2 regions of the Pseudomonas sp. H3_A02 genome follow, and region 1 is predicted to be linked to the other one. Evidence: riboswitches for the same ligand, from Rfam matches in the RefSeq annotation. Region 1 holds a riboswitch; the other holds the start of a gene.
What was found. A riboswitch is a leader RNA that binds a small molecule or an ion and turns the genes downstream of it on or off. The one in region 1 is predicted to bind cobalamin.
Positions count from the first base shown of each region.

Region 2: linked by a shared signal. The riboswitch ahead of cobO (cob(I)yrinic acid a,c-diamide adenosyltransferase) and the one ahead of cobW (cobalamin biosynthesis protein CobW) in region 1 are both predicted to bind cobalamin.

Region 1 is NZ_CP162807.1:5,355,313-5,359,521, forward strand. It holds gene cobN (cobaltochelatase subunit CobN) at 1-1,249, opposite strand, end outside; gene cobW (cobalamin biosynthesis protein CobW) at 1,253-2,317, opposite strand; cobalamin riboswitch at 2,416-2,630, opposite strand; cobalamin riboswitch at 2,827-3,049, shown strand; gene AB4N80_RS23500 (CbtB domain-containing protein) at 3,151-3,339, shown strand; gene AB4N80_RS23505 (CbtA family protein) at 3,351-4,046, shown strand; gene AB4N80_RS23510 (cobalamin biosynthesis protein) at 4,043-4,209, shown strand, end outside.
Region 2 is NZ_CP162807.1:2,907,550-2,911,758, reverse strand. It holds gene AB4N80_RS12880 (cobyrinate a,c-diamide synthase) at 1-1,214, opposite strand, end outside; gene cobO (cob(I)yrinic acid a,c-diamide adenosyltransferase) at 1,211-1,837, opposite strand; cobalamin riboswitch at 1,916-2,124, opposite strand; gene AB4N80_RS12870 (hypothetical protein) at 2,283-2,867, shown strand; gene AB4N80_RS12865 (PQQ-dependent sugar dehydrogenase) at 3,062-4,209, shown strand, end outside.

The DNA of each region.
Region 1 (4,209 bases):
AACCTTCGGTTTGCATGGCGCGCAGGATATTCAGCGCCGCCGCCGGGGTATCCAGGCCGACCCCGTTACCGATACGTCCATCCCGAGTCGGGTAGTTGGCGAGGATCAGCGCCACGCGCTTTTCTGCGTTGGGCAGGCGCGCCAGGGTGGTCCAGCGCTGAGCCAGTTCGGCGACAAAATCCATGCGTTCGGGCACAGCGCGGTAGCAGACCACGTCGCTCTGGCTGCGCTCGCTGCGCCAGGCCAGGTCCTTGAAGCTGATCGGGCGGCTGATGATCCGGCCATCCAGCTCCGGCAAGGCAATGTGCATCGCCAGGTCCCGTGGTCCCAAGCCCTGTTCGCTGGCACGCCAGCCGGGTTCGTTGTCCTGGGCGCAAATGGCCTGGATCACCGGGATGTTGCGGCGAAACGGCCGCAAGTGCGGGGCTTCGGGGCTGGATTGAGCGAAGCCGGTGGTGTTGAGGATCACCCCTGCTTCCACTTCGTCCAGCCAGTCCTCTACCAGCGCCAGGCAAGCCGGTTCCTTGAGGCTGGCCACGGCAATCGGCAGCGGATTGAGCCCCGCCGCTTGCAGGCGCTGGCAGAACACGTCGATGAACGCGGTGTTCGCCGCTTGCAGGTGGGAGCGATAGAACAGCACCACCGCCACCGGTTGATCGACCTGCCAGTCGGCCTGCCAATCGCCGAGGCTGGCGTTGGTGTTTGCGGGATGATAGATCGCCGTGCGCGGCAGGGCCTGCGGCTCGGCCCACGGGTAGTCGCGGCCGAACCATTGACTGCCGAGGTTGTGAAACAAGTCCAGGGCATTGCCCAGGCCGCCCTGGCGCAAGAACTGCCAGAGCCGGTCGCGGTCCTCAATGGGTACGTTGCTCAGGTCACTGAGTTCCGGGTCGGGACGATCATCCCCCGGCACCAGGATCAACTTCACCCCGCGCCCGGCCAATTCCATCAGACGCTCGATGCCGTAGCGCCAATAGCCGATGCCGCCGTGCAGCGACAGCAGGATGACCTTGGCATGACGTAGCACGTCCTCGAAGTACAGATCCACCGAGGCGTGGTTCTGCACCTGCATCGGGTTGGCGAGGCGAAACTGCGGGTAGTCGTCCGGCAACTGCCGCGCCGCTTCGGCCAACAGCGCCAGGCTGGAGTCGCCACTGCACAGGATCACCAGTTCGGCGGGGGTTTGCCCCAGGTCGGCAATGTTGTCGTCCGATACAAAACCGCCGGGCTGGGTCCTGAGCAGGTGCATGGCTTAGGCGCTGAGAGCGGCGCGCAACTGCGCTTCGAGCAATGCGGCATCCAGCGCCTGGCCGATCAGCACCAGACGGGTGACCCGCACTTCGTCGGCGCCCCACTGGCGGTCGAAATGTTTGTCGAAACGCGTGCCAACGCCTTGGATCAGCAGGCGCATCGGCTTGTTCGGAATTGCCGCGAAACCCTTGACCCGCAGCACGCCGTGCTGGACCACCAGTTGCGTCAGCGCGTCCAGCAACAGGCTTTCGTCGGCCTGGGGCAGTTCGATGGAAATGGAATCGAAGGCGTCATGATCGTGGTCGTCATCGTCACCATCGTGGTGATGGTCGTGATGACTGTGGCGGCCGTCGATGTGTTCTTCGGAACCGGCCCCCAGGCCGATCAACACGTCCAGCGGCAGGCGACCGCTGCTGGCTTCGATGACCTTGACCGCCGGTGGCAGTTCTTCGGCGACTTCCAGGCGCACCTTGGCCAGGTCTTCAGCGCTGATCAGATCGGCCTTGTTGAGGATCACCAGGTCGGCGCTTGCCAGTTGGTCGGCGAACAGTTCGTGCAGCGGCGATTCGTGATCCAGGTTCGGATCGAGTTTGCGCTGGGCATCGACCTGGTCGGGGAAGGCGGCGAAGGTACCGGCGGCCACGGCCGGGCTGTCGACCACGGTGATCACCGCATCGACGGTGCAGGCGCTGCGGATTTCCGGCCATTGGAAGGCCTGGACCAGCGGCTTGGGCAGGGCCAGGCCAGAAGTTTCGATGAGGATGTGGTCGAGGTCACCACGCCGGGCCACCAGCTCACGCATCACCGGGAAGAACTCTTCCTGCACCGTGCAGCACAGGCAACCGTTGGCCAGTTCGTAGACGCGGCCGTTGGCTTCTTCTTCGGTGCAGCCGATGGCGCACTGTTTGAGGATCTCGCCGTCGATGCCCAGCTCGCCGAACTCGTTGACGATCACGGCGATGCGCCGGCCCTGGGCGTTGTCGAGCATGTGCCGCAGCAAGGTGGTCTTACCCGAGCCGAGGAAGCCGGTGACGATGGTGACGGGGAGTTTGGCCAGTGTTTTCATCGGATGCCCTTTGGCAAGGTGGCGGGCAAACGGGACGACAACCGCTGGCACAAGCGCGAGCGGAAGATTTCGCCACCGGATCACCCCGCCCGGTTGTAGTGAGAATCTGTCTCGAGGCAGGTCTCCTGGCTGACGGCGGGCCAGTCTCTCGACTGGCAATTGCTGCGCCTTCCCGTGCGCCATTGGTAAAAGGGCATGCACAGTGGCCTTGCAGAAACCTCACCGTTCACAGTTGCGGGGGCAGCCGCGGCTTGGACCGCGTTCCCTTCTTAGCTTCGGCGCATGCCGAAGAACCTCGAAGGCGCAAGGCTACGCAGGGTGTGGGGGCGGGTCAATCTCCGGAGCGTTTTGCGGTGCATGGGCTGCCGTCATCGCGAGCAAGATCGCCCCCACAGTGGATCTGCATTGGCATTGAATTTTGGGCCCGAGAAAATCCCTGTGGGAGCGAGCTTGCTCGCGATTGGGCGCAACTCGGTGCGAGATTGACGCCCTACCCCCGCCCATGCTCTCCTGTGTGCCTAGTTACGGGTGCCCTTCACAGGGTGAAACGGGAAACCGGTGAATCGTGTGCTTTACTTCAAAGCCACGTCAGTCCGGTGCTGCCCCCGCAACGGTAAGCGAGCGAAGCGTCTGAACCACTGTGTCCAAGGACATGGGAAGGTGACGCTTGCAGGCCAGGCACAAGCCCGGCCCCTCGCGAGCCCGGAGACCGGCCCATGACTCAAGCATCAACAAACCCGCGGTGGGCGGGCGCTGTTCGAACCTTGGCGGGCTTTCGCCCGGGGTCTCATTGCGCTCGCATCCCCCACGGAACAAAAACAGAGGGAAGCGCCATGTCGACCATCAGCAGCACCGCCCGCACCGCCAGCAGCACCACCACCCTGAGCCAACGCCTGAGCGCCGCGATCCTGGCTTCGATCCTGGGCGCGGGACTGGTCTATTTCGCCGGTTTCTCCCACATCGAAGCGGTGCACAACGCCGCCCACGATACCCGCCACAGCGCCGCCTTCCCGTGCCACTGAGAACTGACGACATGATCAAGCGTATCGCGCAGACCGCCGGTTTCAGTGGCTTGCTGGCGGCCCTGCTGCTGACCCTGCTGCAAAGTCTCTGGGTATCGCCGCTGATTCTCCAGGCGGAAACCTTCGAGAAAGCCCCGGCGACCGAGGTCCATGAACACGCCGATGGGGCCGCCCACAGCCATGACGCCGAAGCCTGGGAGCCGGAAGACGGCTGGCAACGCGTGCTGTCCACCACTGGCGGCAACCTGGTAGTCGCGGTGGGTTTCGCCCTGATGCTGGCGGGCCTGTACACCTTGCGCGCACCGACTCGCACCGCCCAGGGCCTGCTTTGGGGCCTGGCCGGTTACGCCACGTTCGTTCTGGCGCCGACGCTTGGTCTGCCGCCGGAACTGCCTGGCACAGCGGCGGCCGACCTGGCCCAGCGGCAGATGTGGTGGATCGGCACCGCGGCGTCCACGGCGGTGGGCATTGCCTTGATCGCCTTCGGCCGGCATTGGCTGCTCAAGGTGCTGGGTGTGGCGACGTTGCTGGTGCCCCACGTCATCGGCGCACCGCAGCCTGAAGTCCACTCGATGCTGGCGCCCGAGGCGCTGGAAAGCCAGTTCAAGATCGCCTCGCAGGTGACCAACGTCGCCTTCTGGCTGGCTCTGGGCCTGATCAGCGCCTGGCTGTTTCGCCGTGACGGCCAGGCCCGCCACGACGCATGAGCACCGAGCCGATCCTGGTGATCGGCCTGGGTTGCCAGCGCGGTTGCCCGGCCAGCACGCTGCGAGCGCTGCTCGAACAGACGCTGCTGGCCCACGGCATCGGGCTTCACCAGGTGCGGGCTTTGGCCAGTATCGACCTCAAACGTGACGAGCCCGGACTGCT
Region 2 (4,209 bases), 2.4 Mb from region 1:
CGGAAAACCGCCTCCGCCCCTCGCCCGCCATTCGGGCTATGACCACGGGCAATCGGTTCAACCTCGGTGCTGGTCAGGGAGTGATGATAGGTATGCCCACGCAGGTTGCCTTCCGGCAAATCCACCGATTGCAGCGCCAGGGCCGCCAGGCGCTTTTGCATCTGCGCATCGCCGGCCAGCAATCCCAGCAGTTCGGCGCGCACGCCGTCGACATCGGTCAATGAATCGAGCAGATACAACATGCCGCCGCATTCGGCGAGCAACGGTTTATCGGCTGCGTGGTGGGCACGGATCGCGGCCAGCATCGGGGTATTGCGGGCCAGCGCAACGTGGTGCAGCTCCGGATAACCGCCAGGCAGATAAAGGCTGTCCGCCTCGGGCAGTTCGCTGTCATGGATCGGCGAAAAGAAGCTCAACTGCGCGCCCATGGCCCGCAGCAGATCAAGGCTGGCGCCATAGGTGAAGGCGAACGCTTCGTCACGGGCCACGGCGATGCGCACCCCAGCGAGCCACGGCTCCACGGCGATCACCTCGGGCGCGGCGAACGCCACGGCGGGCGGCAACGCCACTTCGCAACTCCCGGCCAAAGCATCGGCCGCCGCGTCGAGGCGCAGGTCGAGATCGTTCAATTCACTGGCCTGGACCAACCCGAGATGACGGCTGGGCAATTCGATGCCGGTTTCCCGGGACAGCGCGCCGTACCAACGCAGGCCTTCGGTCAGGCTGCCTTCGAGCAATTGTGCATGACGCAAGGTGCCGACCCGGTTGGCCAAGACCCCGGCGAACGGCAGGTCCGGTTGATAACGGGCCAGGCCCAGGGCCAGGGCGCCGAAAGTCTGGGCCATGGCCGTGCCGTCGATCACCGCCAACACCGGCACGCCGAAATGTCGCGCCAGATCGGCGCTGGACGGCGTGCCATCGAACAGCCCCATCACCCCTTCGATCAGGATCAGGTCCGCTTCGGCGGCGGCTTCCCACAACAGCCGCCGGCTTTCCTGCTCGCCGACCATCCACATGTCCAATTGATAGACCGGCGCGCCACTGGCCCGCTCCAGGATCATCGGATCGAGGAAGTCCGGGCCGCACTTGAAGACGCGCACCTTGCGTCCCTGGTTGCGATGCAAACGAGCCAGGGCGGCGGTGACGGTGGTCTTGCCTTGGCCCGAGGCCGGAGCGGCGATCAGCACCGCCGGGCAGTGGCGAGCATCACTCACAGCTCGACGCCTTTCTGCGCCTTGATGCCGGCCTGGAACGCGTGCTTGATCATGCCCATTTCCGTCACGGTATCGGCCAGCTCGATCATCTCCGGCTTGGCGCCACGCCCGGTCACCACCACATGCTGCATCGGTGGACGGGCCTGCAGATCGCTCAGCACCTGGTCGAGGTCGAGGTAGCCGTGCTTGAGGGCGATGTTCAGTTCGTCGAGCACCACCAGGCCAATGGACGGATCGCTGAGCAACTGACGCGATACGGCCCAGGCGGCTTCGGCGGCGGCGATGTCGCGCTGACGGTCCTGGGTTTCCCAGGTAAAACCTTCACCCATGACATGAAAACGCACCTGCTCCGGGAAGCGGCGGAAAAACAGCTCTTCACCGGTGCTGTTGCGCCCCTTGATGAACTGCACCACACCGCATTGCATGCCATGGCCCATGGACCGGGCCAGCATGCCGAACGCCGAGCTGCTCTTGCCCTTGCCGTTACCGGTCAGCACCAGCAGCAAGCCGCATTCATTCGGCGAGTTGGCGATGCGCTCGTCGATCACGGCTTTCTTGCGCAGCATGCGCGCCAGGTGGCGTTCGTCGCGATCAGACGTATCGGTGCTGAGGGAGTCAGTCATGGGAGCTCTCCGTTGGGATTGGATAACGGCGGGCGGGCAGAAAAAAGACGGCAACAAGCCTGGCATCGCCCACCGTGATGCCGTTGGATGAATCAGGCCGGTCTCCGGGCTCATGAGCGGCGTAATGCCGGTCTGTGCGCCTTCCCATGTCGGCGACACAGTGGCTTAAGCACAGCGTTGACTCATTTACCGTTGCGGGGGCAGCGCCGGGTTCGTGTGCACTCACCGGCTTCCCTGTTTCACTCTGTCGAACACCGTCACAGAGCACCTGAAACAAGCGGCGAAGGTTAGAGGGTTGGGGGTGGAGCGTCAATTAAAGCCGCCACGGGTCATGCACCGAGCATTGGCCTCGATCAATAAAATGACGCCAATCTTGTGCCACGCTACGGCAAGTGATATCAAATAGGCATCACGACCCGATATCACAAGAACAAGAGGGCAAAACATGCAAGGCATGCTCATCAGCAATCCAAAACTGGAATTCCTGCGCCCGGTGCTGGAACGCTGGTTTGATTGTATCGACCGCTACAACGCCGTACGCGGCGATAACGACACGCCCTATTGGTTCGATGAACGGGCCAACCTCAGCTTGTTGTCGGCCGCCGCCTGGATGGCCGAGATGGTCACGCTGCAGAACGCGCCGACCCGCAAGCAGAATGAAGAAGGCGAACGCAACGTCAGCGCCGACCTGTTCATCGCCAGCACCGAGGAGCGGGCCTTCATCCAGGCCACCCAACGCTGGCCCAAGGTCAACAACTTGAACCTGACCCAACCGCTGTCGGAAGCCACCAGCGATGCCAAGCGCATCAGCTACGCCAGCGACCTGAAGCTGGGCTGCCTGTTCGTCTCGCCGCAAAAAGCCCAGCAAAGCGCGACCCCCGAAGAACTGCAGGACATGATCGACGACCTGCAGAAGGAAAACACCTGCGCCGTGGCCTGGTACTTCCCTTACGCCTATCGCAAGTTGCGCAACGAAGCCGGGCATTATCACCCGGGTATCGCCGTGTTGTTCAAACAGGCCCACGGCTGACTCAATCCACGCCAAAACTGTGGGGAAACTGTGGGAGCGAGCTTGCTCGCGATAGCGGCGGGCCAGTCAGACCGCTATCGCGAGCAAGCTCGCTCCCACCGGTGGGCTTATCTGCTGACACTCGTCCTGCAGTTGAACCATCGCGTGCCTACGCTTCTCTATGAATAACTACATGCATTCATAGGGAAGCCAGCATGCTCAAGCCACCGCACCTTCTGATCGTCGCCCTTGCCGCCGGGCTTGTCGCTTGTGGCGAGTCTTCCACCCTGCAAGTGTCCGATGGCACCGGCCCTGCGCCGAAACTGCCTGAACCAAACAAGACCCTGGTCCCGACCGTCAACATCGCCGAAGCCATCGGCTGGCCGCAAGGCGCCAAGCCAACCCCGGCCCAGGGTCTGCAAGTGGGCGCGTTCGCCGAAGGACTGGACCATCCGCGCTGGCTCTACGTGCTGCCCAATGGCGATGTGCTGGTAGCCGAAACCAATGCCCCGTCCAAGCCGGATGATGCCAAGGGCATCCGTGGCTGGGTGATGAAAAAAGTCATGGGCCGCGCCGGTGCCGGGGTGCCCAGCCCCAATCGCATCACGTTGTTGCGCGACGCCAATCACGACGGCATCGCCGAAACCCGCACGGTGTTCCTGGAAAACCTCAACTCGCCGTTCGGCATGACCCTGGTCGGCAATGACCTGTACGTGGCCGATACCGACCGGCTGATCCGCTTTCCCTACAAGGACGGGGATACGCAAATCAAGGCCGAACCGATCAAGGTCGTCGACCTGCCCGGGGGCACGCTCAACCATCACTGGACCAAGAACGTGATTGCCAGCCGTGACGGCACCAAGCTGTACGTCACCACCGGCTCGAACAGCAACGTCGCGGAAAATGGCATGGAGGCCGAAGAAGGTCGCGCCGCCATCTGGGAAGTGGACCGTACCAGCGGCAATCACCGGATCTTCGCCTCAGGCCTGCGCAACCCCAACGGCCTGGCCTGGGAACCGCGCAGCGGCGCGCTCTGGACAGCGGTGAACGAACGGGATGAGATCGGTAGCGACCTGGTACCGGACTACATCACATCGGTCAAGGACGGTGCCTTCTACGGCTGGCCCTACAGCTATTATGGGCAGCACGTTGATACTCGGGTCGAACCACAAAACCCGGCCCTGGTAGCCAAGGCCATCGCCCCGGACTACGCCGTCGGCCCCCACACCGCCTCACTGGGCCTGACCTTCGCCGAAGGCAGCGCCTTGCCTGCACCGTTTACCGAAGGGGCTTTCATCGGTCAGCACGGCTCCTGGAACCGTAAGCCCCACAGTGGTTATAAAGTGATTTTCGTACCGTTCAA